DNA from 3 places in the Comamonas sp. NLF-1-9 genome. Region 3 is predicted to be linked to each of the others. Evidence: riboswitches for the same ligand, from Rfam matches in the RefSeq annotation. Region 3 holds a riboswitch; each other region holds the start of a gene.
What was found. A riboswitch is a leader RNA that binds a small molecule or an ion and turns the genes downstream of it on or off. The one in region 3 is predicted to bind thiamine pyrophosphate.

Region 1 (9,325 bases), 1.0 Mb from region 3:
GCGTCGTGGCCGAGGCCGTCCGCCGCCATGGCCTGCGCCGCGTGGTGCTGGACCCGGTGATGGTGGCCACCAGCGGCGACCGCCTGATCGCGCGCGAGACGGTGCAGGCGCTGGTGAACGAGCTGTTTGCGCTGGCGGACGTCGTCACGCCCAACCTCGACGAGGCGGCGCTGCTGCTCGGTCGGGGCATCGACGGCGTGGGCGCGCTCTCGGGGGCGGCGCAGGCGCTGCGCGCGCTCGGCGCGCCGGCGGTGCTGCTCAAGGGCGGGCACCTGCCGGGCGACTGGGTGGTCGACGTGCTGGCCATGGCCGACGGCGCCGAAGAGCGGCTGGAGTCCGCCCGCATCGCCACGCACAACGGCCATGGCACCGGCTGCACGCTGTCCTCGGCGATTGCCGCCTTCCTGGCCCAGGGCGAGCCGCTGGCGCAGGCGGTGCGCCATGCGCGCAGCTACATCCTGGGGGCGATCACCGCGGGTGCCCAGGTGCGCACCGGCCAGGGGCATGGGCCGCTGAACCACGGCTACGCGCCGCTGCCCCAGCACATCGTGCAGACTAGCTGATTGATAGCTGCCAGCGCTGGCAGAGAAACGATTTGAAGTAGTTTTCATATCGGAACTGTTGACTGATGCGCGCTGGCAGCTATCGTTTTGGTTGATCTCCGGGTCGCCAGGGCGAGCACGAAGCACAGCAGCAGCGTGGGCAGCGCCGAGCCGCCCAGCGCCGGCAGCAGGTGCGGCGCCGCGTGGTAGAAGGCAATGCCGACAAGCCAGATCAGCGTCGCGCCCCAGTGCACCGCACGCGCCTGGGCCAGCAGCGCGCCCGCCGGCACGCCGAAAGCCAGGCGGCCCAGAATCACGCCAAACAGCGGCACGAAGACCGAGCTGAGCGTCAGCAAAAAGGGCTCCAGGCTGTGCATGGGCAGCAGCAGCGCAAAGCCGGTGCAGGCCAGCGCCATCACCACGCCCCAGCGGCGGATGCTCCAGCGCGGCTGCAGGCTGTGCAGCGACACCGAGCCGGAATAGGCGTCGCCGTAGGCGTTGTCGATCTCGTCGATCAGGATCAGCGACAGCGCGATCAGGCCGCCCTGGGCGAGCAGCAGCGCGGTCACCAGGTTTTCGCTCGGCAGCACCAGCGCCACCAGCACGCCCAGGCCATAGCACCAGATGTTGGCGATCGCATAGCCCAGCCAGGTGCCGTGCAGCGCGCTGCGCCCGCTCCTGCCGTGGCGCGCGTAGTCGGCCACCAGCGGCAGCCAGGACACCGGCATGGCAATCACCAGGTCGATGGCCGACAGCGCACCCATGCTGCCGTCGCCGCTGCGCTGCCACAGCGCCGCCAGCCCCTGGGTCTGGGCCATGCTGGAAAACTGCCAGCTCAGCCACAACAGCGACAACACCACCAGTGGCAGCGCGATGCGCGCAATCAGCTTGCGCACCAGCGCCACCATGGAGCCGCTGATGAGCAGCAGCACCACGGCGCCCCAGGCCAGCGTGGCGAGCAGCGGCCCCTGGCTGCTGGTGAGCATGCCTGCCTGGCGACCTATGGCGACGGTGGCGTCGCGCATCACCACGAGCTCAAACGCGCCCCAGCCCAGCAGTTGCACGATGTTGAGCACGATGGGCAGGCTGGCAAAGCGCCGGCCATAGACCACATGCATCAAGCCGGCGCTGGCCAGGCCGCTGTCGCAGCCGAGCTTGCCCACCCAGCCCAGCAGCCCCGCGCCGATGAGCGAGCCGACGACGATGGCCGCCAGCGCCTCGCGCGTGCTCAGAGCCGGCATCAGGTAGGCGCCCACCTGCATCACCAGCAGGCCTACGCCCAGGCTGAACCAGAGCGAGGCGTGGTCGCGCCAGCCAAAGGCGCGTGCACCGCTGTCCAGCGGTGTCAGGGCTTCATTGTGTGCCGCGTGGGCGGGTGGTGTGCTCACTTGCATGCTCCTTGTGCGTGCGCGCGGGCAGCCGCACAAGAAAGCAGTGGCGAAGAATTCGCAGCCGTGTCGTGAGCGTGCTTCCCTGCGCGAGGATGATCTCAATCAGGTTCAAAGGGACTGTCTCAGCCGATCGCTCGGCACCCCCAGCAGCGGCCGATTGTAGGCCAGTGGCGCAGCGCGCCGTCAGCGCTCCAGGTATTTGAGCTTTTCGCGCACGCCGTTCCATTCGTCGGCGTCGGGCATGGGTTCGTGGCGCCGCGCCAGGGTCTTCCAGCCCGGTGCGTTGGTCAGTTCGGCGTTGAGCGCGATGAAGTGCTGCTCATCGGCCGGTACGTCTTCTTCCGCAAAGATGGCATTGGCCGGGCACTCGGGCACGCAGACGGCGCAGTCTATGCACTCGTCCGGGTTGATCACGAGCATGTTGGGCCCTTCGACGAAGCAGTCGACGGGGCAAACGTCCACACAGTCGGTGTATTTGCACTTGATGCAGTTGTCAGAGACGACGTGGGTCATGGCACTACCAGCAAGAGGGAACGAAACGACGTTTTGATTCTAGGGGGCGCTGGTCGGAGCTCGGCTCAGGCCGCCCCTATCAGCGCAATGGAAAAAGGGTGAAGCACAGCGCTCAGCGCGACTGCGCGGCGCGCTTCCAGGCCTGGGCTGCGCCAGGCGCATCACCACGGCGCTCGGCCAGTTCGGCCAGTTGGCACCAGGCGCGTGCGCGCAGGCCGGCGTCGCTGGCGCTCTGGCTCGCGTCGCTGTAGAGCTGCTCGGCCTTGCCCCAGAGCTGCATGCGCCGGCAGGCGCCGGCCGCAAGGTATTGCAGCGCGGGGTCGCGCGGCTGGCTGCGCTGGCGCGCCTCGATCAGGCCGAGCCAGTGGCTGTCCATGCCTTCCAGGCTCGCCTCCAGCGCCAGCGCCAGCTTGTGGCGCTGGTGTTCTTGCAGCGTGTCGTACTGCTCCCAGGCGGGCAGCAGCCACTGGCGCGCCTGCGCGGCGCTGCCGCCGAGCTGCAGATGGCGCCGGGCCGCGTGGATGGCCACTTCAGGCATGGTGCGCTCCTGCGGCTCCAGCGCTTGCCAGGCGCTGTGCAACTGGCTGTCGTCGCGGGTTTCGTCCAGCAGCGCCACCGCCAGCGTGCGCACCAGCGTGGACGCAACTTCAGGCGAGAAGGCGCGGTGCTTGGCCAGCAGTCGGGCGGTTTCCAGCGCGTCGCGCGTGCGCCCGGCCAGGCGCGCCGCCTTGAGCCGGGTGCGCAGCGCCAGCGTGCGCCGCGACGCGCCCTGGGGCAGGGCGGCCAGGCGCTCGAGCGCTCCTTCGGCGTCGCGCTCGTCGAGCAGCCAGCGCGCAGAGCGCAGTTGCACGCCTTCGCGCAGCTCCTGCCCGGCGCTGTCGGGGTGTTCGCCCAGCGCCTCCAGCGCCAGCGCCAAGTGCTCGCTGCGGCCGCTGCGGTCTTGCAGCGCGTGCGAGCTCTCGGCCGCCACCACGTGCGCCAGCGTGCGCAGCTGGCCGCCGTGCGGGGGCGGTTTGTCGGCGCCGGCCAGCGCCTGCTGCTGGGCCAGCGCCGCCTGCGCCGCCTTGCGCGCGCGCACGAAGCGCCCCGCCAGCAGCTGGGCGATGGCGTCGAGCATCGCGCCGTGCATCGCGCGCTCTTTCTGCTGCTGGCGCCAGCGCCGTGCCTGGCGCGGCAGCTCGCGCAGCGCGGACAGACCGTGCAGCGCGCCGTAGATCAGCAAGATGGCGGCAAACAGCAGCACCAGCACCAGATTCAGCGACAGGTCTATGCGCCACGGCGGCCAGAACACGGTGACCGTGCCCTGGTTGTTGCCCGCAAATACCGCGACCGCGACGGCCGCGCCAAACAGTGCCAGAAACCACAGTGCCGCGCGCATGCCTGCCCCCGCTCAGCGCCCGGCCGCCGCAGTAGCGAGCGCGGAGTAGGTGTCGACGGGCCGCGGGATCTGGGTGTCGTGCAGGTTGTCCTGCAGCTGCTGCAGCGCGGCAAGAAAGCCTTGGCTGCGCCGTCCGTTCGGATCGAAATAGCGCGCGAAGCCGCGCTGCGCCGCGGCCAGCTCGGTGCGCGCATTGTCCAGGCGGCGCGCAAGAATGCTCAGGCGCGCATTGGCCAGTTGCAGCTTCAGGTTCTGGCGCAGGAACCAGGCCTGCTCGGGCGCGAGCAGCACCGCATCGGGCCGGTCCACGCGGCTGACGCGCACCAGGCTCAGCGCCTGGTCGCGCACGCCGCTCCACAGGGTCTGCAGCGCCGCCTGCCAGGCGGGCAGGGCGCTCGCGCCGTCGCTGCCGGTGCGGGCGGCGGGGCGTGCCGGGCGCATGTCGCTGGCCAGCGCCACGTCGTTGCTCAGCGCGAGTTCGTCGACCTGGCGCGCCAGATTGTCCAGGCGCCCGAGCAGCCCCGCGGTGTCGGTGACCTTGGCGCGTTCCAGGGTTTCGGTGTCCTGCTCCAGCGCGCGCAGCACCGGTGCCAGGCGCGGCTGGGCGGCGCGCTCTACCCGCTGGTGGGCGTTTTTCATCGCCACGACCAGAGGCTGCAGGCTGCCGGTGAGCTCGGCCTGCTGCTGCGCCAGCGCGATGCTTGCCTGCACGTCGGCGATCAGGTTCTCGTCGCGGGTGCGCGACAGGCTTTGCGTGAGCTCTTCGAGCTGGCTGCGCTGCAGCGCGACTTCGGCCACGCGCGATTCCATCACGCTCATGCGGGCGCTGGCCTCGCGCGCCTGGTCCTGGGCCTCACGCGCCAGGGTGCGTGCCTCGGTGGCCTGGGCGCCGGCGTCGGCGCTCTGGCGCGCCAGCTGCTCCTGGATGTTGGACAGCCGCTGCCAGAGCATGACCGACATGGCCAGCGCCGCCAGCGCCACGATGGCCAGCACGGCGGTGAGCAGCGCGCCGCTGCGCGCGGGCGCTGCGGCTGCGGGGGCGTGCGGCGGCACGGGCACCGCGTCGCCGGCGGCAAGGGAAGGGTGCTCAGTGCTCATGCCAGGATTTTATCGACGCCGCCACATCGGCCAGCGCGGGGCGGCAGTCGCGCACCTGGCCAAAGCCCGCGCGGCGTGCCGCCTGGGCAATGCGCGGGTGCGTGGCCAGGGCGCGCGCGCCGCTCCAGTCCTGGCCCGCAGGCAGCGGCGGCAGATGGCCCAGCGCCTCGCTGCTGCTGAACAGCCACAGCGAGCCGTCGCGGGCGGCGGCGCGCACCAGGGCCTGCGCGCCCTCGTCCAGGGGCGGCGCGCAGCGCTCGTAGCTCGCGATCCGGTCGACCTGCGCGCCGGCCGCAGCCAGCCGCTGCGCCAGCCAGTCGCGCCCCTGGCCCTGGGCGCAGTGCGGCTCGCTGGTGCCGCGCACGATGAGCACGCGCGCGCCCGGGCCGATCTGCGGCGCTACCTGCTGCCACAGCGCCTCGGAGTCGAACTGCAGCGCCTGTTCGTCTGGCCCGTCGATCAGCGCGGCCGGCACGCCACAGGCCCGCAGCGCACGCACCGTGCCGGGGCCGGGCGCCCAATACCTTGTTTTGATAGCTGCTTGCGCATGTGCAGCAAGCGTTTGAGCCGAATTTGATTCAAAAAAATGGCGCACTGCGTTGCCGCTGACAAACATCAGCGCCTGGTAGTCGCGCCAGCGCTCGCGCGCCGCTTGCAAGCCCTGGCGCAGCGCCGGCGCGCTCAGCGGGCGAATCGCCAGCAGCGGCAGCGCAAGGGCCGCAACGCCCAGCTCTTGCAATGCGGCAACCCAGCGTTCGGCGTCGGGCGCCGCGCGCGTGACGATGGTGCGCCGCGGCCAGCTTTCAGGCATCGCGTTCGACCACGGCGCCGCGCGCCTGCAACTGGGCCGCCACGGCCAGGCCCAGCGCATCGGCCTGCGCCTGCGTGGTGATGCTCGCGCTGCCCTCGGCGCGCACCAGCGGCTGATCGCCCGCAAGCGCGCCCCAGGCGGCCTGCAGTTGCAAGCTCTGGTCCTGCCAGCGCGCGTGCGCCGCCAGCGGCATGGAGCAGCTGCCGCCCATGGCGCGGCTGACCGCGCGCTCGGCCGTCACCGCCAGCCAGGTGCGCTCGTCGGCCAGCGGCGCCAGCGCGGCCAGCAGCTCGCTGCGCGCGCTGCGCACCTCGATGGCCAGCGCGCCCTGGCCGGCTGCGGGCAGCATCTCGGACGGCTCGAAGATGGCGCGGATGCGCCCGCCCAGGCCCAGGCGCTTGAGGCCTGCGGCCGCGAGCACGATGGCCGCGTACTGGCCTTCGTCGAGCTTGCGCAGCCGCGTGTTGACGTTGCCGCGCAGCGGCTCGATGCGCAGGTCGGGGCGCAGCGCATGCAGCAACACCTGACGGCGCAGGCTGGAGGTGCCGACCACCGCGCCCGGCGGCAGCTCCTGCAGGCTGGCGTGCCGGGGCGAGACGAAGGCGTCGCGCGGGTCTTCGCGCGCCATCACGCAAGCGAGCGCAAAGCCGGGCGGCAAGTCCATGGGCACGTCCTTGAGCGAATGCACCGCCAGGTCGGCGCGGCCTTCTTCGAGCGCGACTTCCAGCTCCTTGATGAACAAGCCCTTGCCGCCGACCTTGGAGAGGCTGCGGTCCAGGATCTGGTCGCCGCGCGTGGTCATGCCCAGCAGCCGCACCGCATGGCCGCGCGCCTGCAGCAGGGCTTGCACATGCCGCGCCTGCCACAGCGCGAGCTGGCTTTCGCGCGTGGCGATGGTCAGGGACAGGGGGGTTGCATTGCTTGCCGTCATGCCGCCATTGTGTCGCAGTGCGCGCCCAGCGCCGGCATGTCGCCAAGGCGACCCAAGGCGTTTACACTTCACGCATGCTGCAATGCAACATATGCATAACCCTGACCGAGGCCTTCGATGAACCCACCCGCTGAAACCCGTCGCAGCGCGCCCGCGCAGCGCAAGGACAAGGACGCCCCGCTGATTGCCGACATCCGCCTGCTCGGGCGCATTCTGGGCGACGTGATCCGCGAGCAGGAGGGCGCGGGCGTGTTCGAGCTGGTCGAGCAGATCCGCCAGCTCTCGGTGGCCTTTCGCCGCGACGACGACCAGCGGGCGGACCATGCGCTCAAGCGCCTGCTCAAGTCGCTCAGCGGGGACGAGACGGTCAAGGTGATACGCGCCTTCACCTATTTCAGCCACCTGGCCAACCTGGCTGAAGACCGGCACCACATCCGTCGCCGCCAGATCCACGAGCGCGCGGGCAGCAGCCAGGAGGGCGGCATCGACGTGGCACTGGCGCGGCTGCGCTGGGCCGGCATTGCGGCGCAGACCGTGGCGGCGACCCTGGCGGACAGCTACGTGGTGCCTGTGCTCACCGCACACCCGACCGAGGTGCAGCGCAAAAGCATCCTCGACGCCGAGCGCGAAATTGCCGCGCTGCTGGCCGCGCGCGACGACATCAGCGCGCGCGCCCAGCTCTACAACAGCGCGCGCGACATCCTCACCCCGCGCGCGCTCGCGGCCAACGAAGCCGGGCTGCGCGCGCGCGTGGCGCAGCTGTGGCAGACGCGGCTGCTGCGCGTCTCGCGCCTGACCGTGGCCGACGAGATCGAAAACGCGCTGTCCTATTACGAATCGACCTTCATCGGCGAAATCCCCAAGATCTATGCAGACCTTGAGCAGCAACTGGGCGACAGCGGCCCGGTGGCGAGCTTTCTGCGCATGGGCCAGTGGATTGGGGGCGATCGTGACGGCAACCCCAACGTGGGCGCCGACACGCTCAGGCTGGCGCTGCGCCGCCAGGCCGAGGTGGCGCTGCGCCACTATCTTGGCGAGGTGCATGCGCTGGGGCGCGAGCTGTCGCTGTCGGCGCGGCTGGTGCAGGTGTCGCCCGCGCTGCAGGCGCTGGCCGAGGCTTCGGGCGACCTGAGCGAGCACCGCAGCGACGAGCCCTACCGGCGCGCGCTCAGCGGCATCTACGCACGCCTGGCCGCGACCTGCACGGCGCTGAGCGGCGCGCCCGCGGCGCATGTGCCGGTGGCGGCGCTGGCCGCCTACGACAGCGCCGAGGCCTTCCTGGCCGACCTGCGCGTGATCGAGGATTCGCTGCTTTCGCACAAGGGCGCGGCCCAGGCGGCCGAGCGCCTGCATGCGCTGGCGCGCGCGGTGCAGGTCTTCGGTTTTCACCTGGCGACGGTGGACTTGCGCCAGAGCTCCGACCAGCACGAGCGCGTGCTGGCCGAGCTGCTGGCCGTGGCGCGGCTAGAGCCCGACTACGCCGCCCTGGACGAGGGCGAGCGCCAGCGCCTGCTGCTGCGCCTGCTGTGCGACGCGCGGCCGCTGCGCGTGCTCGGGGCCGACTACAGCGCCCACACCCGCGGCGAGCTGGCCATCTTCGAGACCGCCCGCGCCCTGCGCCAGCGCTGCGGGCGCGAGGCCATACGCCACTACATCATCAGCCACACCGAGACCGTGAGCGACTTGCTGGAGGTGCTGCTGCTGCAAAAGGAAACCGGCCTGCTGCACGGCACGCTCGATGGCGAATGCAGCGCAGAGCTGATCGTCTCGCCGCTGTTTGAAACCATAGAAGACCTGCGCAACGCCGCGCCCATCATGCGCGCCTACTACGCGCTGCCCGGCATCGCGGCCATGGTGCGCGCCAGCGGCGCCGAGCAAGACATCATGCTGGGCTACAGCGACAGCAACAAGGACGGCGGCATCTTCACCAGCAACTGGGAGCTGTACCGCGCCGAGATTGCCCTGGTGCAACTGTTCGACGAGCTCAACGCCGCGCTGCCCGGGCAGGGCATCCGCATGCGCATGTTCCACGGGCGCGGCGGCACCGTCGGCCGCGGCGGCGGCCCCAGCTACCAGGCCATCCTGGCGCAGCCGCCGGGCACGGTGCGCGGGCAGATCCGCCTGACCGAGCAGGGCGAGGTCATCGCCAGCAAATACGCCAACCCCGAGATCGGCCGGCGCAACCTGGAAACCCTGGTGGCCGCCACGCTCGAGGCCACGCTGCTGCAGCCTACCAAGCCCGCGACCAAGGCCTTTTTGCAGGCCGCGGCAGAGCTGTCCGAATCCAGCATGGCCGCCTACCGCGCGCTGGTTTACGACACGCCGGGCTTTGCCGACTACTTCTTCAGCGCCACGCCGATCCGCGAGATCGCCGAGCTCAACATCGGCTCGCGCCCGGCCTCGCGCAAGGCCGGCCAGCGCATCGAAGACCTGCGCGCCATTCCCTGGGGCTTCAGTTGGGGCCAGTGCCGCCTGACCCTGCCGGGCTGGTACGGCTTTGGCAGCGCGGTGCAGGCCTTCGTGAACGCGCCGGGCACGGACGAGAAGGCGCGCTGGGCGCTGCTGCGCCGGATGGTGCGCCAGTGGCCCTTCTTCAGCGCGCTGCTGTCCAACATGGACATGGTGCTGGCCAAGAGCGACCTGGCCCTGGCCAAGCGCTAC
Region 2 (9,325 bases), 390 kb from region 3:
CTCGCTGTTCGACCTGCGCAAGCACACCTTTGCCGACGCCCGCCACCGCACCGGCCATGCCAAGTCGCACGAATGGCCAACCTACCCGCGCATCCTGCCCTTCGTGCGTCGGCGGTTGGAGGGCGTGGTCATCGAGCGGCGCGATGCGCTGGAGGTGATCCGCGCCCAGGACACGGCCGAGACGCTGTTCTACGTCGATCCACCCTACGTGCCCGGCACGCGCAGCGACACCAGCTACCGCTGTGAACTGACCGAGGCGCGCCATGTCGAGCTGCTCGAGCGTCTGCGTGCGTGCAAGGGTCTGGTGGTGCTCTCAGGCTACCCCTCGGCCCTGTACGAGCGCCTGCTGCCAGATTGGCAACGCATCGAGCACCCAGCCCGCGCCGCAGGCAGCGCCCGGCCACGAACGGAGGTGCTTTGGCTGTCACCCCGCACAGCCGCGGCGCTCAAATAAGATCATGCTTTCCGTGTCTGCAATTTCGTTGCCGACACAGAAAAGGAACTACGATCCATTTATCGCGCTTCCAAGCGCTCATTTATCGCGGCGCGCTTCAACATCCGGCTGGCCGCAGATGGCCGACACCACCGCCACCCCCGCCACGCCGCAGCCGCGCACCTGCGCCACGCGGCCGATGTCGATGCCGCCAATCGCCACGCAGGGCCAGGGGCTGGCGCGGGCGATGCGGGCCAGAACTTCGGGGCCGCCGGCGGGCGCGGCGTCGGGCTTGGTCTGCTGCGCCCAGACCGGGCCGACGCCCAGGTAGTCCAGCGTGCCCTCGGGCAGGGCCAGCGCGGCCTGCAAGTGCCCCGGGGTCTGCACGGACAGGCCGAGCGAGCGCGCGGGGCCGATCAGGCGGCGCGCCTGCACAGGGTGCATGTCGCCCTGGCCGATGTGCGCGCCATCGGCGCCGATCTCGGCCACCAGGTGCACGCGGTCATTCACGATCAGCGGTACGCCGCTGCCCGCCAGCACCTGCACCAGCGCGCGCCCGAGCGCGACGAAATCGGCGTCGCTGCCCTGCGGTTCGCGCAGTTGCACCAGCGTGGCGCCCGCCGCGACGGCCTCGGCCACGGTGCGCTCGACGCCGTGGGCGCCGCACAAGCGCGTGTCGGTAATCAGATACAGCCGCAGGTCGAGCGGCGCGCGTGCCGGGGCGGTCATGCGCGCTTCAGGCCAGCTTCAGGCGCGCGGCCAGCGCCTCGGGCGTGAGCGCGTGCAGCTCGTCGATCAAGGCCACGGCAAAACTGCCCGGGCCGCGGCTGACCTGCGCCGCCGCGTCCGCCGCCACGGTGAGCAGCGCCGTGGCGGCTGCCGCCGCCAGCAGCGCGTCGTCCGTCACGCCCGCAAACGCTGCCATCAGCGCGCCCAGCGCGCAGCCCGCGCCGGTCACGCGCGTGAGCTGCGGGTGGCCGTTGGCAATACGCACCAGCCGCTCACCATCGGTGATCTGGTCGATCGCACCGCTCACCGCCACGACGCAGGCGTGCCTGCGCGCGAGCATCACGGCGGCGTCCACCGCCTGGTCGGCCCCGGCGGTCGATTCCACGCCCTTGCCGCCCTGGCCGCCGGCGAGCGCCAGGATTTCCGAGCCATTGCCGCGCACGATGGTCGGGCGGTGCTGCTCCAGCAGCTCCAGCGCGATCTCGGTGCGCCAGGGCAGCGCGCCGGCGGCCACCGGATCAAGCACCCAAGGCACGCGCGCACCGTGCGCGCCGCGCACCGCCGCGCGCATGGCCTGGGCGGTTTCCTCGTAGGGCGTACCGAGGTTGACGAGCACGCCGGCGCTGATCGCGGCAAAGCCCTCGGCCTCGCGCGCGTTGTCCACCATGGCCGGGGCGCAGCCCGCGGCCAGCAGCACGTTGGCGCTGAAGTTGGCGACGACGATGTTGGTCAGGCACTGCACCAGCGGCGCGCGCTCGCGCAGCGCGTGCAAGGCATCGGCAAACTGCCGCGGCTGCAGGGGATGGAGATTCAGGGATGAAGTCATGAGGACGTTCCTACGCCAGGATGATCTGGATCAGGTTCAACGGGTGTGCTCTCAGCACGGAAGGGCTCCGTGCACCCCGCGTCGAATGGACGATCTTAGGGCATGGCCGAGAAAGCCCCTCGCGCATCGCGCATTCCGGCCTGCAGCAGCGTCGCCAGTTGCGCCAATGTCTGGCCGACCGGCTGGCGCAGCTTGAGCGTCAACAGCTCATCGGCGCGCGTGCGCCCCAGGTTCACCGCGACGATGGGTTTGCCCCACTGGGCAGCGGCGCGCGCGAAGCGGTAGCCGGAAAACACCATGAGGGACGAGCCCGCAACCAGCAGCGCATCGGCCTGCTGCAGCGCGGCCATGGCGGTTTGCACGCGCTCGCGCGGCACGCTTTCGCCAAAAAAGACCACGTCGGGCTTGAGCACGCCGCTGCCGCAGGCAGGGCAGGCGGGCACGACGAAGCCGGAAAAATCCAGCCCGTCGAGGTAGGCGTCGCCGTCGGGCGCGCTCTGCACCTCTTCGGGCAGGCGGGCCTGCAACCAGGCGCCATTGGCCGCCTGCAGCCGGGCCTGGAAGTCGCCACGTGCCAGGGTGTGGCGGCAAGCCAGGCAGCGCACCGCGTCCAGCCGGCCATGCAGATCGAGCACCCGCTGGCTGCCCGCCGCCTGGTGCAGGCCGTCCACGTTCTGCGTGACCAGCAGCGCCACGCGGCCGGCGGCCTCCAGTTGCGACAGCGCCCGATGCGCGGGGCCGGGCCGGCTCGCGGCAATGCGCGGCCAGCCGATCATGGAGCGCGCCCAGTAGCGCTGGCGCGCCGCCGGCTCACGCGTGAACGCCTGCCAGGTCATGGGCGCGGGGCGTTTCCACTGGCCATCGAGATCGCGGTAGTCGGGAATGCCGCTTTCGGTGCTGCAGCCGGCGCCAGTCAGCACCATTAGGGCGACGCTGAACAAGCCCCTCGCGCGTCGCGCATCCCAGTCTGGGGCGGTCTGCGGCGTTGCAAATCCTCGCAATAGCTTCGGCTATTGCTGCGGTTTGCGCCTTGCAGCCCATCCCCACGCTGGGCGCGCGCCATCACGGGGGCTTGTCCAGCGTCGCCCTAGGCGCGGGTGTCGGCGCAGCAGCGCGGCCAGGGCGTGCAGCTCGTCGGTCATCGCAGGCGGGTGCTGCCCGGCAGCGTTCAGCGCGCACCCTGGCATTGCGCCGGCGCGTACTGGCGCGCCCATTCGATGAAGGCGGCAAGCGGCATCGGGCGCGCCCAGTGGTAGCCCTGCTGCAGCGTGCAGCCCAGGCGCTGCAGCGCGCGCGCCTGCTCGGCGGTTTCCACCCCTTCGCCAATCACCTCGCAGTGAAAGGCCTGGGCCAGGCCGACGATGCTTTGCACGATGGTCATGTCGTCGGGGTCGCTGAGCATGTCGCGGATGAAGCTCTGGTCGATCTTGAGCGCATCCATGGGCAGGCGGCGCAAATAGGTGAGTGAGGAGTAACCGGTGCCGAAGTCGTCCAGCGCCACGCGCATGCCCTTGGCGCGCAGGCGCGTGAGCTCGGCCGAGACGTGCTCGATGTTGTAGAGCGCGGCGCTTTCGATGATCTCCAGCTCGATCAGCGAAGCATCCACCTGCGGATAGCGCTCCAGGCACTGCAGCACCCACTGGGCAAAGCCCTGGTGCTGCAGGTACTGGGCGGAGATGTTCACGCTCAGCGCCAGCGTCCAGCCCGCGGCCTGCAGGCGACCAAGGCTGCGCAAGGCCTCGTCGAAGACCCAGCGGTCGAAGTCGATTTCCAGCGCGCTGCCGGCGAGCGCGGGCAGGAAGGCGGCCGGCGCCAGCACGCCGTCTTGCGGATGGTTCCAGCGGATCAGGCATTCGGCGCCGACGATGCGCGCCGTGCCCACGTGCACCTTGGGCTGCAGGTAGAGCTCGAACTCGCGCCGCTGGAGCGCCTGCTCCAGGTGCTGCAGCCGCGCCTGCTGCTCCTGCTGGTCGCGCGCGTGCAGCGCGTCGAAGCTGCAAAAGCGGTTGCGCCCGGCCTGCTTGGCCTGGTACATCGCCTGGTCGGCGTGGCGCAGCAGGGTGTCGGCGTCGGCATCCGGCGTGTCCTGCGGGTACAGGGTATAGCCCATGCTGGCGGTGACGCGCACCTGGTGCGCGCCCAGCATGTAGGGCCGGCACAGCCGCTGCATCAACTGGCGCAGCTTGCGCTCGCAGTCGCCGCGGCTGTTCAGGCCGGGCAGCAGGATGATGAATTCGTCCCCGCCCAGGCGCGCGGTGTGGTCCCCGCTGCGCAGCGCCGCGCCCAGGCGCCGCGCCACGCCCACCAGCAACTGGTCGCCCACGTCGTGGCCCAGGGTGTCGTTGACCGGCTTGAAGCGGTCCAGGTCCAGATACACCACGCCCAGCAGCGAGCCGCTGCGCCGCGCCAGCGCCATCTCGTCTTGCAGATGCTGGGCCAGCTTGAGCCGGTTGGGCAGCTGGGTGAGCACGTCGTAGTGCGCCAGATGGCGCAGTTGCTCCTGCTGCTCGAGCTGCTGGGTCACGTCCAGACTCACGCCCAGCATGCGCTGGCCTGCGCCCTGGCCGTCCTGGTTGACGATCTTGCCCAGGTTGCGTATCCAGCGCACCGCGCCGCCGCGACCGAGCACGCGCCAGGTCTGGTCAAACGGCTGCGAGGGCTGCTCGCGGTGCGCGCGCAGCGCCTGTTCCATGCCCTGGCGCTCGGCCTCGGTCATGCCGCTGCTCGCGCCCGGCCAGGGCCAGGGCCCGAGGCCGGGCGTGAGGCCGTGCATGGCGTGCCAGCGTTCGTCGCCGGTGATCTGGCCGCTGGCCAGATCCCAGTCCCACAGGCCGAGCGCCGCGGCCGAGACGGTCAGCGACAACAACTCCTCGCGCTCGCGAATGCGCTTTTCGTTGCGGATGCGCTCGGTCACGTCGTGCGCGGAAAACAGCCAGCAGGGCTCGCCGTGGTAGTCGAGCTCGCGGATCGACTGCACCACGGTGCGCTGCTGGCCGCCGCGGATGTAGAGCTTGATCTCGTGGTTGTCCAGCTGCCCCTGGGCGTCGATGGCGGCGATCATGCGCGCGCGGTCTTGGGGGTCGTACAAACCCATCTCGATCGCGCTCAGGCCGCTGGTTTCCTGCTGGTGGATGCCGGTCATCGCCTCCCAGGCGGGGTTGACCAGCAGGTATTTGTTGTCGCTGCGCCGCGAGATGCCCATGGGCAGCGGCACCATGCGAAAGATGTGCGACAGATGCCGCTCGGACTCGCGCAGCTGCTCTTCACGCCGGCGCGCCTCGTCGATGTCCTGCAAGATGCCGCGCAGGCAGCGCACGCGCCCGCCCTCGAACACCGGCTCGGCGGCCACCAGCACCCACAGCAGGCGCCCGTCGGCGCGCAAGACCTGCAGCGGCGCTGACCACGACAGGCCGGCACGCAGCCCGCTCAGCAGGTGTGCGCGCAGCTCGGCGCGCCAGGCCGGCGCGACATGGGTGTCGATCAGCCTGGCATCGACCGGGCTGCCCGGCGCCAGACCCAGCAGGGTGTTGCAGGTGTCGGTCCAGAGCGTGACGCCCTGGCCGGCGGTGATCTCCCACACGCCCAGGCCCGCCATGCGCCCGGCCTGCTGCAGCAGCGCAAGCAGCGCCTGTCTGCGGCCGCCGCGCGCTGGCGCGTCGGGGCCGTCGTCGGCGGGCGGCGGCAAGAGGGCATCGCTCATGGCGGCTCAGGATACCAACGGCCGCCGGCGTTTGCCAGAGCGCAAACACCGACCAGAGGCAATCGCCCATGCCGGGCGGCGCGCCAAGGCGACGCTGAACAAGTCCCCGCGATCGCGCGCGCCCAGCATGGGGATGGGCTGCAAGGCGCAAACCGCAGCAATAGCCGAAGCTATTGCGAGGATTTGCAAGGCCGGAGAACCGCCGCAGGCTGGGATGCGCGACGCGCGAGGGACTTGTTCAGCGTCGCCCTAACCCCTGGCGGCTTCGCCCTGCGCCACGCGGGCGAGCTGCTGCGCAAGCCGCGCGAGCGCAAGCCAGGGGTCGACAGGCCAGTCGGGTGCCGTGAGGCCCTTGACGATGCCGTCCACGCGGTGCGCAGACATCAATAGCTGCGCCAGACGTCGGCTGCCCAGGCGCGGCAGCAGGCGCTCGTACAGGCGCTCCTTCTTGCCCCAGACGCGCGCTTCGCGCAGCGCGGCGCCCAAGGGACGGCCGGCATCGACGGCGGCGCGCACCCGCGCGAGCTGGCGGATCTCTTCGGCCAGCGCCCAGTGCACCAGCACCTCGGCCTCGCCCTCGGCGCGCAGGCCGTCGAGCATGCGCTGCACCCGCGCCACCTGCCCGCTGAGCACCGCTTCGGAGAGCTGGAACACGTCGTAGCGCGCGACATTGAGCACGGCGGACTCGACCTGCTCTGCCGAGAGTTCGCCTGGCGGATAGAGCAGCGCGAGCTTCTGGATTTCCTGGTGCGCCGCCAACAGATTGCCCTCGACGCGGCCGGCAAAGAACTGCAGCGTGTGCTGGCCCTCGGCGCCCGCCGCCACGCGCTGGCCCTGCGCGGCCAGGCGTTCGGCGATCCAGCGCGGCAGCTGCTCGCGCGCGATGGGCTCGATCGCGATGCCGACGCCCGCGCCTTCCAGCGCGGCAAACCAGGCACTGGCGCGCGTGGCCCTGTCCATGCGCGGCAGGCTGATCAGGGTGAGCGTGCTGTCGTTGCCCTGCGCGGCGGCGGCGATCTGTTGCAGCGCGGCCGAACCGTCCTTGCCCGGCTTGCCGCCGGGAATGCGCAGCTCGATGATCTGTCGCTCGGCAAACAGGCTCAAGCTGCCACCTGCGGCGAGCACCGCGCCCCAGTCGAAGTGCGCGCCGCTCACGGTGAAGCTGCTGCGCTCGGTATAGCCCCGCGCGCGCGCGCTGGCGCGAATCGCGTCCTGCGCCTCTTGCTGCAGCAGCGGCTCGTCGCCATGCAACAGGTACAGGGGTTTGAGGCCCTTTTGCAAGTGGGCGTCGAGCTGGTTCAGGGCAAGCTGCATGGCGCGCCCCCGGCTAGCGCGGCGCCTTCGCCGCCGCCAGGCGGCGCACGATTTGCTGCACCAGGTCGGTCTGCATGTTGCGGTAGAGCAGCGCCTCTTCCGATTCCTTGGCGAGCGAGACGGATTCGCTGTAGCTCACGTCCTCGGTGCGCGCCAGGCGCGTGTCGCCTATCCACACGCCGCCGCGCTGGTCCCTGAGGCGAAAGTGCACAGACAAGCCCAGTTGCAGCTCGCGCACCTGGCCGGCCGTGGTCATGCCGACCACGGTACGGCTGCGCTGCTCGCCAAAGAGTTCCAGCACCACTTCGGCCTGGGCCTGCTGCCCGGGGTCGGTGTAGAGCAGCAGGCGCCCACCCGCGCCCTGCAGCGTGCGGATCAGCGGCTGGTTGAGCGAGGTGCCGCCGGGCGCAAGATAGAGCGAGGAAAAGGCGAATTCGGGCGCGCCGCGCAGGTGAAAGCCGCAGCCCGCCAGTGGCGCGGCGGCAAGCAGGGCGAGCAGGGTGCGGCGCCGGGGCATGGCTTCAGACGACGATGTTCACCAGGCGCCCGGGCACGACGATGAGCTTTTTCGGCGCCGCGCCCTGCATGAACTTCTGCGCCTCGGCGCTGGCCAGCGCCACCTGCTCGATCGCCGCCTTGTCGGCCCCTGCATCGACCTGGATGGCGCCGCGCAGCTTGCCGTTGATCTGCAGCACGAGTTCGATCTCGTCCTGCTTGAGCGCGTCTTCATCCACCTGAGGCCAGGGCGCGTCCAGCAGCTCGCCCAGCGCGCCGGCATAGCCCAGCTCCTGCCAGAGCACGTGGGTGAGGTGCGGCGTGGCCGGATAGAGCACGCGCAGCAAGATGCCATAGCCTTCGATCAGCGCGACCTGAGCGCCCGCGTCCTCCAGCGCCTTGAAGCCTTCGAGCGCATTGAGCATCTTCATCGCGCCCGAAACCACGGTGTTGTATTGCATGCGCTGGTAGTCGTAGTCCACCTGCTTGAGCACGCTGTGGATCTCCAGGCGCAGCGCCTTGGCAGGCTTGCCAAATTTCACGTCTTTTAGCGCCGTAGCGCCCGCCACGCTTGCGACAGCAGCTTTCATATCCATAGCAACAAGCTTGCTGCCAAACCCCCAGACCCGGCGCAGGAAGCGGCTGCTTCCCTCTACCGCCGCATCGTTCCACTCCAGCGTGAGTTCGGGCGGCGAGGTGAACATGGTGTACAGCCGCGCGGTATCGGCGCCGTAGCTGTCGATCAGCTCCTGCGGGTCGACGCCATTGTTCTTGGACTTGGACATGGTGCCCACGCCCTCGTAGTCGATGGGCGTGCCCACGCTCAAGAGGCCGTCGCCGCTTTCGGCCGGGGTCCTCAGCCGGGCGCCGACGATCTTGCCGGCCTCGTCGAGCACGTGCTCCACGTCCTTGGGCCAGAAGTAGTCCTTGCCGCCCTTGGCGTTGCGCCGGCTGTAGATGTGGTTCAAGACCATGCCCTGGGTGAGCAGGCGGGTGAAGGGCTCGTCGACCTGGACCAACCCGAGGTCGCGCATCACCTTGGTCCAGAAGCGCGCGTACAGCAGGTGCAGGATGGCGTGCTCGATGCCGCCGATGTACTGATCCATCGGCATCCAGTATTTCGCCCCATTCGCCACCATCGCCTGGTCGTTCTTCGGGTCGCAATAGCGCATGAAGTACCAGGAGCTGTCGACGAAGGTGTCCATGGTGTCGGTCTCGCGCCGCGCGGGTTTGCCGCAGCACGGGCAGGGCACGTTCAGGAAGGCTTCGCACTTGTTCAAGGGGTTGCCGCTGCCATCGGGCACCAGACCCTCGGGCAGCACCACCGGCAAATCCTTTTCGGGCACCGGCACCACGCCGCAGTCCTTGCAATGGATGATGGGAATCGGCGTGCCCCAGTAACGCTGGCGCGAGATGCCCCAGTCGCGCAGCCGCCAGGTGGTCTTCTTCTCGCCCAGGCCTTTTTCGGCCAGCAGCGCGGCGACCTTGTCCACCGCCTGCGCATGCGGCAGGTCGTCGAGCACGCCGGAGTTGACGCAGTACGCGCGCGCCTTCTCGCCATACCACTCCTGCCAGGCGTCCAGCGAGAAGCTTTCGCCTTCGACCGCCACCACCTGCCGGATCGGCAGCTTGTACTTCCTGGCAAAGGCAAAGTCGCGCTCGTCGTGCGCCGGCACGCCCATCACCGCGCCGTCGCCGTAGCTCATCAAGACGTAGTTGCCCACCCACACCTCGACCGGCGCGCCAGTCAGAGGGTGCGTGACCGTGAGGCCCGTGGGCATGCCCTCTTTTTCTTTCAGCGCCAGCTCGGCCTCCGTGGTGCCGCCTT
Region 3 (9,325 bases):
CGCATCCAGGCGCGTGAACACGCGCCGCGCGTTGCCTTCGTAGACCAGGTGCTTCTCCTCGGGCGTGAGGTTCTGCGTCGCCTCGACATAGCGGCGGGTGTCGTCGTAGTAATGCCCGGTCTCGGGGTCGATGCCGCGCACCGCGCCGATCATTTCGCTGGCGAACAAGATGTTCTTCACCGGGATCACCTCGGTCAGCAGGTTGATGCCCGGCTGGTGGTAGACGCAGGTGTCGAAATAGACGTTGTTCAGCAGGTGCTCGTCGAGCAGCGGTTTCTTGAGCTCTTGCGCCAGACCCCGGTAGCGCCCCCAGTGGTAGGGCGCGGCGCCGCCGCCGTGCGGAATCAGGAACTTGAGCGTGGGGAAATCCTTGAACAAGTCGCCCTGGATGAGCTGCATCACCGCCGTGGTGTCGGCATTGATGTAGTGCGCGCCGGTGGTGTGAAAGCAGGCATTGCAGCTGGTGCTCACGTGGATCATTGCGGGGATGTCGTGCTCGACCATCTTCTCGTAGATCGGATACCAGTGGCGGTCGGTCAAGGGCGGGCTGCTCCAGTGCCCGCCCGAGGGGTCGGGGTTGAGGTTGATGCCGACGGCGCCGTACTCGCGCACGCACTTTTCAAGTTCGGGGATGCAGCTGGCCGGGTCAACGCCGGGCGACTGCGGCAGCATAGCCGCAGGCACGAAGTGCTCGGGGAAGAGCGCACTCACGCGGTGGCACAGCTCGTTGCAGATCGCGGCCCAGGTGCTCGAGGTCTGGAAGTCACCGATGTGGTGCGCCATGAAGCTCGCGCGCGGGCTGAAGATGGTCAGGTCGCTGCCGCGCTCCTGCATCAGGCGCAACTGGTTTTTTTCGATGCTCTCGCGGATCTCGTCGTCGCTGATGCTGAGCTCCGAAGCGCGGGGCGACGAACTGGCGTCGGCAAGCGCGGCAATCTGCCGCTGGCGCCACTCGCCCAGCGCCGCGGGTGCGGTGGTGTAGTGGCCGTGCACGTCGATGATCATGAAGGGTTTGCCTCTCAAGAATGGTCTGCCGCGCACAACGGCTGCATGCCGTGGCGGCGCAGGGCCGGCGCGCTGGCGGCGCTGGCAAGAAAGTCGAGAAACCGGCGCGCCGCCTGGCCGTCGCGGCAGCCGGAGACCAGCGCGCCGGAAAAGACGGTGTCGATCGCCACGGCCGCGGGCAGCGCGCCGACCACGCTGGCGCCCGGCACCTGCATCAATTCGCTGAACTGCTGAAAGCCGAGGGCGGCCTCGCCGCGCGCAAGCAGCTGCGCCACCGGCACGCCAGGGCGCGCCTGCACCAGGCGGCGCTCAAGCGCGTCGCCCACGCCCCAGCGCGCAAACAGGCGCAGCACGGCGGTGCCGCTCGGGCCGGTGGAGTAGCCGATGCTCGGCGCCGCGAGCACCGCCGCCCGCAGCGCGGCCTCGCTGGAGATGTCCGGCAGCGGCGCGCCCGCGGGCACGGCGACGGCGGTGCTGCTGCGCACCCAGTCGACCTTGCTGCCTGCGAGCGCGTGGCCGCTGGCGAGCAGCCGGTCGATGGCGTCGCTGGCCAGCAGCACCAGGTCGAGCGCCTCGCCGGCCTGCACGCGGCGCGCGGCGTCCACGCCGCCGACCGACTGCAGCGCCAGCGGCGTGCCGCCCTGCTGCTGCCAGGCCTGCACCCGCTCGGCCAGCACGGCGCGCGTGGCCATCGAAGAGATGGCGCGCAGGGGGGCAGGGGCGGCGGCGTGCATGGCAGGGGCAGAAAAATGCTTTGCCAAGGATTGTGGACAGCTAGACTCCGGCGAACAAGTCGATATCGGCACTAGCAGTTAGAACAAAACGGCATACCCGGGCTTCCATGGACCTGAAACAGCTCGAATACTTCGTGCGCGTGGCCGAACTGGGCAGCTTCACCCGCGCGGCCCAGGCGCTGGGGGTGGCGCAGCCGGCGCTCAGCCGCCAGGTGCGCGCCCTGGAGCTGGAGCTGCGCGAAACCCTGCTTGCGCGCACCGGCCGCGGCGTGCTGCCGACCGACGCCGGGCTGCGCCTGCTGGAGCACGGCCACGCCATCCTGCAGAGCGTGGCGCATGCGCGCGACGACCTCAAGAGCCGCCGCGGCGAGCCCGTGGGCCGCGTGACCGTGGGCCTGCCGCCCAGCCTGGCCCGGCGACTCACGCCACTGTTGATCGAGCGCTTTCGCCGCGAGATGCCCAAGGCGCGGCTGGAGATCGTCGAAGCGTTTTCCGTCACCATCGCAGAGTGGCTGGGCAGCGCGCGCATGGACCTGGGCTTGGTGTATTCGCCCGCCAGCCACCCGCAGATGCAGGCCGAGCCGGTGCTGGAAGAGCGCCTGTGCCTGATCGGCCCGAGCGGCAGCCTGCCGCTTGCGGGCGGCGTGGCCTTTGCCGAGCTGGCGCGCTACCCGCTGGTCATGCCCCAGCGCAACCAGATCTTTCGCAAGCTGATGGAGGCCCAGGCGACGCTCGCCCACGTCAAGCTCGACGTGGTCTGGGAGGTTTCCAGTGTGCCCGTCATCCTCGACCTGGTGCGCGCCGGCTACGGCTACGCCGCACTCACCGACAGCGCGCTGCGCGGCGAGGGCTCGGCCGAGGGCCTCATGGAAGCGCCGCTGCATTCACCCCACGTGGTGAGCACGCTGTGCGTGGTGCAACCCGCCACCAAGGGCGCAACGCCGCTGCTGCAGCGCACCGCCGAGCTGCTGCGGCGCCTGAGCCTGCGCGTGTGCGCGCTGGAAAGCGGCCACCTGTAGTGCTGGTGCGGCGGCGCGCCGGCGCTCACAGCAGCGGGCGCAACTGGCGCGCCGACTCCTGCAGCAGCGGCAGCACCTGGCGCAAGAGCTGCGCCGCCTCCACCCGGTGCGTAGCGGTGACCACGTTGATCGCCGCCAGTGTGCGCCCGCGCATGTCGCGCAGCGGCACGGCCAGCGCCTGCACGCCCAGTTCGTGTTCCTGCGCCTCGATGCAGTAGTCCAGCCGGCGTACTTCGTCCAGCACGCGCGCGAGCGCCGCCGCCTCGCTCACCGTGTGCGCGGTCAGGCGCTGCGGCTGGGCCTGGGCAAGCCATGCGGCGCACTCCGCTTCGGGCAGGGCGGCCAGCAGCACGCGGCCGGTGGAGGTGGCGTGCACCGGCAGGCGCGAGCCCAGATGCACGCCGTGGGCCAGCAGCCGGTCGCCGCTCTCGCGCACCGCGCTGCGCGCCACGATCACGACGAAGTCGCCGTCGCGCACCGCGCAGGAAAAGGACAGCCCGGTGCGCGCGGCCAGGCTGTGCAGCTCGGGCTGCACCACGCGCGGCAGCCGCGCGCTGGCCATGTAGGCGCCGGAAAAGCGCAGCACCTTGGGCGCCAACCAGTAGTAGGCGCCGTCCGATTCGAGATAGCCCAGGTGCGCCAGCGTAAGCAGGTGGCGGCGCGCGGCCGCACGCGTGATGCCCGCGCGCTGCGCGGCCATGGTGGCGTTCAGGCGCTGGCGTTCGGTGTCGAAGCTCTCGAGCACCGCCAGCCCCTTGGCCAGACCGGCGATGTAGTCGGCATGGGCGAGCGCGGCCGGGGTGTCGTGCATTTCGTGCGATCAGCGGGCGTTTTGCGCGATGATCGCACAAGGGCCGCAGCAGATGGCTGGTCGCTGCGGGGCCGCATGGCTAGTCTTGCGCAGATGGCGCCTTGCCGCGCCGCGCGCACCCCCAAAGGAGACTTGCATGCCCAGCCCGAAACACGTTCCCGTCGTCATCGTCGGCGCCGGCCCCGCCGGCCTGCTGCTTGGCCAGCTGCTCTACCAGGCGGGCATAGACAACCTCATCCTGGAGCAGCGCAGCGCCGACTACGTGCTCAGCCGCATCCGCGCAGGCGTGCTCGAACAGGTGTCCATGGACTTGCTGCGCGAGGCCGGCGCCGGCGCCCACATGGACCGCCACGGCCTGCACCACCACGGCATCGAGCTGCTGTTTGCCGGCCAGCGCCACCGCATAGACCTGCACGGGCTCACCGGCGGCAAGTACGTGATGGTCTATGGCCAGACCGAACTCACGCGCGACCTGATGCAGGTGCGCGCCGAGGCGGGACTTGCCACGGTGTACGAAGCGGCGCACGTGCAGCCGCGCGACTACGACGGCGAGCAGCCGCGCGTGCGCTATGAAAAGGATGGCGAGCTGCACGAGGTGCGCTGCGATTTCATCGCCGGCTGCGACGGCTTTCACGGGGTGTGCCGTGCCAGCATCGCGCCCGAGCGCATCCGCCACTACGAGAAGATCTACCCCTTCGGCTGGCTCGGCCTGATGAGCGATACGCCGCCGGTGAGCAAGGAGCTGATCTACGCCAACAGCGAGCGCGGCTTTGCGCTGTGCAGCCAGCGCAGCCTCACGCGCAGCCGCTACTACCTGCAGGTGCCACTCACCGACAAGGTCGAGGACTGGAGCGACGAAGCCTTCTGGGACGAACTGCGCCGGCGCCTGGACCCCGAGGCACGCGAGCAACTCGTCACCGGCCCCTCGATCGAAAAAAGCATCGCGCCGCTGCGCAGCTTCGTCGCCGAGCCGATGCGCTTCGGGCGCCTGTTTCTGGCGGGCGACGCCGCGCACATCGTGCCGCCCACCGGTGCCAAGGGGCTGAACCTGGCGGCCTCGGACGTGGGCTATCTCTCGCGCGCCTTCGTCGACTATTTCAGGAACAAGAGCACCCAGGGCATAGACCACTATTCCGAGCGGTGCCTCAAGCGCGTGTGGAAGGCCGAGCGCTTTTCCTGGTGGATGACCTCGCTGATGCACAACTTCCCCGAAGAGGGGGCGTTTCACACCAAGGTGCAGGAGGCCGAGCTCGACTACCTGGTGCACTCGCGCGCCGCGTCCACCAGCCTGGCGGAAAACTACGTCGGCCTGCCCATGGCCTGAAGCGGCGGCGCGGCACAATCGCCGCCATGCTGCACTACCACACCATCCCCGTCACGCCGTTCGCGCAGAACTGCTCGCTCGTCTGGTGCGCGCAGAGCCTGCAGGCGGCCGTCATCGACCCGGGCGGCGACCTGGAACACATCCTGAGCGAGGTGCGCGCGCGCCAGCTCAAGCTGCAAGCCATCTGGCTCACCCATGCGCACATCGACCATGCGGGCGGCGCCGGCGAGCTCAGCGAGCGCCTCAGCCTGCCCATCATCGGCCCGCACGAGGGCGACCAGTTCTGGATCGACGCGCTGCCCCAGCAAAGCGCGATGTTCGGCTTTCCGGCGGCGCAGCCCTTCACGCCCACGCGCTGGCTGCACGACCTGGACACGGTCACGATCGGGGAGGAGACGCTCAGCGTGCGCCACTGCCCCGGCCACACGCCCGGCCACGTGGTGTTTCATGCGCCGCAAATCCAGCGCTGCTTCGTCGGCGACGTGCTGTTTGCGGGCAGCATAGGGCGCACCGACTTTCCCCAGGGCAACCACGAGCAGCTCATCGCCAGCATCACCGGGCGGCTGTGGCCCATGGGCGACGAGACCGTGTTCATCCCCGGCCACGGGCCCGAGAGCAGCTTCGGGCGCGAGCGGCGCAGCAACCCTTACGTGGGCGGCACCTGAGGCCGTTTTCAACCCGTGCCCCGGGGCAGCGCCGCGGGGTTGGTGCCTACACCATCATGGGTTGGAACCGCGCAGGCGCCTATACTCGCGCCCGCTCCGGGGTGCACGACAGTGGCGTGCTGAGATGGCGGGCCGACCCGCCAAAACCGCGAACTTGATCTGGTTAGTACCAGCGTAAGAAGAGCTGCAGCGAACATCCGCAGGGCCATGCCCGTGCGGGTGCTTGCCGATTGCGGAGCATTCCATCCACCCCTTGAGGAATGCACCGCCCATGAACGCTCCCGAATCAATTTCCCAGTTGCTGGCGCAGGCGCGCGAGCCTTTTCCCGCCTCGACCAAGACCTGGATCACCGGCAGCCGTGCCGACTTGCGCGTGCCGGTGCGCGACATCCGCCTGAGCAACGGCGAGACCGTCAGCGTCTACGACACCTCGGGGCCGTACACCGACCCCAAGGCCGCCATCGATGTGCGCAAGGGCCTGCCCAGTGTGCGCGGCGCCTGGATCGCCGAGCGCGGCGATACCGAAGCCTACGCAGGCCGCGCGCCCGAGGCGATCGACGATGGCCGCAAGGATGAAGCGGCCGGGCAGCTCGCCGCGCTGCGCGCGCAGGCCGCCGGTTTGCAACGCCAGCCCCGGCGTGCCATGAGCGGCGCCAAAGTCACGCAAATGCACTATGCGCGTCGCGGCATCGTCACGCCCGAGATGGAATACGTCGCGCTGCGCGAGAGTGGCAAGCGCGAATGGATGCGCGCCTACCTCTCGGACGCGGCGCGCGAGCGGCGCCTGGCGGGCGAGCCGCTGGGCGCCTCGATTCCGAAGATCATCACGCCCGAATTCGTGCGCGATGAAGTCGCGCGCGGCAGAGCCATCATCCCGGCCAACATCAATCACCCCGAAGTCGAACCGATGGCGATCGGGCGCAACTTCCTGGTGAAGATCAACGCCAACATCGGCAACTCGGCCGTGACGTCGAGCATCGAGGAAGAGGTGGAAAAACTCGTCTGGGCCACGCGCTGGGGCGCGGACAACGTGATGGATCTGTCGACCGGCAAGAACATCCACACTACACGCGACTGGATCGTGCGCAATTCACCCGTGCCCATCGGCACGGTGCCGATCTACCAGGCGCTGGAGAAGGTCGGCGGCATTGCCGAGGACCTCACCTGGGAGATCTTTCGCGACACCCTCGTCGAACAGGCCGAGCAGGGCGTGGACTACTTCACTATCCATGCGGGCGTGCGCCTCGCGTTCATACATCTCACGGCACGGCGGCGCACCGGCATCGTCTCGCGCGGCGGCTCGATCATGGCCAAGTGGTGCATGGCGCACCACAAGGAGAGCTTCATCCACGCGCATTTCGAGGACATCTGCGACATCATGAAGCAGTACGACGTGGCCTTCAGCCTGGGCGACGGCCTGCGCCCTGGCTGCACGGCGGACGCCAACGACGAGGCGCAGTTTGCTGAGTTGCGCACCCTGGGCGACTTGACACAAATCGCCTGGAAGCACGAGGTGCAGACCATGATCGAAGGCCCCGGCCACGTGCCCATGCACATGATCCAGGCGAACATGAGCGAGCAGCTCAAGACCTGCCACGAGGCGCCGTTCTACACGCTCGGGCCACTGACCATCGACTGCTCGCCCGGCTACGACCACATCGCCTCGGCGATCGGCGCGGCGATGATAGGCTGGATGGGCACGGCCATGCTGTGCTACGTCACGCCCAAGGAGCACCTGGGGCTGCCGGGCCGCGACGACGTCAAGCAGGGCATCATCGCCTACAAGATCGCCGCCCACGCGGCCGACGTCGCCAAGGGCCATCCGGGCGCACGGGCGCGCGACGATGCACTCAGCCAGGCGCGCTTCGACTTTCGCTGGATGGACCAGTTCAACCTCTCGCTCGACCCCGAGACGGCGCTGGCGTTTCACGACGAGACGCTGCCCAAGGATTCAGCCAAGGTCGCGCACTTTTGCAGCATGTGCGGGCCCAAGTTCTGCTCGATGAAGATCACGCAGGAGGTGCGCGAGTACGCCGCCGCCAAGGGCCTGGCCGACGACGCGGCGATCGCCGACGGCCTGGCCGCCAAGGCCGAGGAGTTCCAGCGCGGCGGCGGCTCGCTGTACGTGAGCGCGCCTGAAGCGCGAAGTTGAGCCGCCCCGATGGCCTTGCTCGGGGGCGAGGCACAATGCCCGCCCTTGGGGAACGGCCCCGCCATGATCGATCCGACATGAACGACACACCACACTGGCGCTTGAATCCGGCCGAGCTGGCCGAGCTGGCCGCAAGCGACGCCCGCCGCGCGCTGGCCGAGGACGTGGGCGATGGTGACCTCACCGCCGCCCTCATCGCGCCGGACCAGACCGCCCGCGCGCGCGTGCTGCTGCGCGAGGACGCGGTGCTCTGCGGCCTGCCCTGGTTCGAGGCCGTGGTGCGCCAGATGGCGCCGGGCGCGCGCATCACCCGCCTGGCAGGCGAAGGCACGCACTGCCGCGCGGGCAGCTTCGTGATCGAAGTGGCTGGCCACGCACGCGCGCTGCTCACGGCCGAGCGCACGGCACTGAACTTCCTGCAACTCTTGAGCGGCGTCGCCACGCGCACCGCCGAGCACGTGGCAGCCGTTGAAGGCACGGCGGCGCGCATCGTCGATACGCGCAAGACCCTGCCCGGCCTGCGCCTGGCGCAGAAATACGCAGTGGGCGTGGGCGGCGGGCTGAACCACCGCATCGGCCTGTTCGACGCCATCCTGATCAAGGAAAACCACATCGCCGCCGCCGGCGGTGTGGTGCAGGCGCTGGCGGCCGCGCGTGCGCAGGGCGCGCAGGCCAAATTCATCGAGATCGAGGTCGAGACGCTGGCGCAACTGGACGAGGCGCTGGCGCACGGCGCGCGCATGGTGTTGCTGGACAACATGGACCTGCCCACGCTGCACGAGGCGGTGCGGCGCAACCGGGCGCTGGGCACGCGCGCGGCGGTGCTGGAAATCTCCGGCGGCGTGCAGCTCGATGGCCTGCGCGCGCTGGCCGAGACCGGGGTCGATCGCATCTCGATCGGCGCGCTGACCAAGGACGTGAAGGCGACCGATTTCTCCTGGCGCCTGGTCAAGGATTGATGTCATGAGCGAACACCTGATAGACGTGGAATACGAGCAGCCCGTGGCGCTGGACGTGCAGCGGGCGAAAGAGGCGCTGGCCGCTTGCGACACGCGCCGCGCCTGGGCGCGCGTGCCGCCCGAGCTCACGCCCCAAGAGCGCCATGCAACCAAGGAGCGCATCCGCCGCCTGCTGCGCGAGAAGAACGCGGTCATGGTCTCGCACTACTACGTGCACCCGGACCTGCAGGAACTGGCCGAGGAAACCGGCGGCATCGTCAGCGATTCGCTGGAGATGGCGCGCTTCGGGCGCGACCACGCGGCGCAGACGCTCGTCGTCTCGGGCGTGCGCTTCATGGGCGAGACGGCCAAGATTCTCTCGCCGGGCAAGCGCATCCTGATGCCCGACCTGGACGCCACCTGCTCGCTCGATCTGGGCTGCCCGATCGACGCGTTCTCCGCCTTCTGCGACGCCCACCCCGAGCGCACCGTGGTCGTCTACGCCAACACCAGCGCGGCCGTGAAGGCGCGCTCGGACTGGCTGGTCACGTCGAGCTGCGCGCTCGACATCGTGCGTGCGCTCTCGGCCGCCGGACAGAAAATCCTCTGGGCGCCCGACCGGCACCTGGGCGAATACATCCGCCGCGAAACCGGCGCCGACATGGTGATGTGGAACG

Region 1: it holds a riboswitch for thiamine pyrophosphate, as region 3 does, so the genes downstream of both, KUD94_RS06025 (cytosine permease) here and thiC (phosphomethylpyrimidine synthase ThiC) in region 3, are expected to answer to the same signal.
Region 2: it holds a riboswitch for thiamine pyrophosphate, as region 3 does, so the genes downstream of both, thiM (hydroxyethylthiazole kinase) here and thiC (phosphomethylpyrimidine synthase ThiC) in region 3, are expected to answer to the same signal.

Annotation. Positions count from the first base shown of each region.
Region 1 covers NZ_CP078069.1:1,233,024-1,242,348, reverse strand. The annotation lists gene thiD (bifunctional hydroxymethylpyrimidine kinase/phosphomethylpyrimidine kinase) at 1-563, shown strand, start outside; gene KUD94_RS06025 (cytosine permease) at 608-1,930, opposite strand; TPP riboswitch at 1,996-2,088, opposite strand; gene fdxA (ferredoxin FdxA) at 2,117-2,446, opposite strand; gene KUD94_RS06015 (heme biosynthesis protein HemY) at 2,559-3,824, opposite strand; gene KUD94_RS06010 (uroporphyrinogen-III C-methyltransferase) at 3,837-4,922, opposite strand; gene KUD94_RS06005 (uroporphyrinogen-III synthase) at 4,912-5,733, opposite strand; gene hemC (hydroxymethylbilane synthase) at 5,726-6,664, opposite strand; gene ppc (phosphoenolpyruvate carboxylase) at 6,782-9,325, shown strand, end outside.
Region 2 covers NZ_CP078069.1:2,640,826-2,650,150, reverse strand. The annotation lists gene KUD94_RS12715 (DNA adenine methylase) at 1-454, shown strand, start outside; gene thiE (thiamine phosphate synthase) at 533-1,162, opposite strand; gene thiM (hydroxyethylthiazole kinase) at 1,170-1,988, opposite strand; TPP riboswitch at 1,979-2,077, opposite strand; gene KUD94_RS12700 (NAD-dependent protein deacetylase) at 2,084-2,911, opposite strand; gene KUD94_RS12695 (bifunctional diguanylate cyclase/phosphodiesterase) at 3,157-5,688, opposite strand; gene holA (DNA polymerase III subunit delta) at 5,938-7,002, opposite strand; gene lptE (LPS assembly lipoprotein LptE) at 7,016-7,519, opposite strand; gene leuS (leucine--tRNA ligase) at 7,524-9,325, opposite strand, start outside.
Region 3 covers NZ_CP078069.1:2,252,418-2,261,742, forward strand. The annotation lists gene KUD94_RS10800 (amidohydrolase family protein) at 1-1,005, opposite strand, end outside; gene KUD94_RS10805 (substrate-binding domain-containing protein) at 1,020-1,739, opposite strand; gene KUD94_RS10810 (LysR family transcriptional regulator) at 1,847-2,758, shown strand; gene KUD94_RS10815 (IclR family transcriptional regulator C-terminal domain-containing protein) at 2,784-3,569, opposite strand; gene pobA (4-hydroxybenzoate 3-monooxygenase) at 3,706-4,893, shown strand; gene KUD94_RS10825 (MBL fold metallo-hydrolase) at 4,920-5,558, shown strand; TPP riboswitch at 5,646-5,756, shown strand; gene thiC (phosphomethylpyrimidine synthase ThiC) at 5,830-7,710, shown strand; gene nadC (carboxylating nicotinate-nucleotide diphosphorylase) at 7,788-8,669, shown strand; gene nadA (quinolinate synthase NadA) at 8,674-9,325, shown strand, end outside.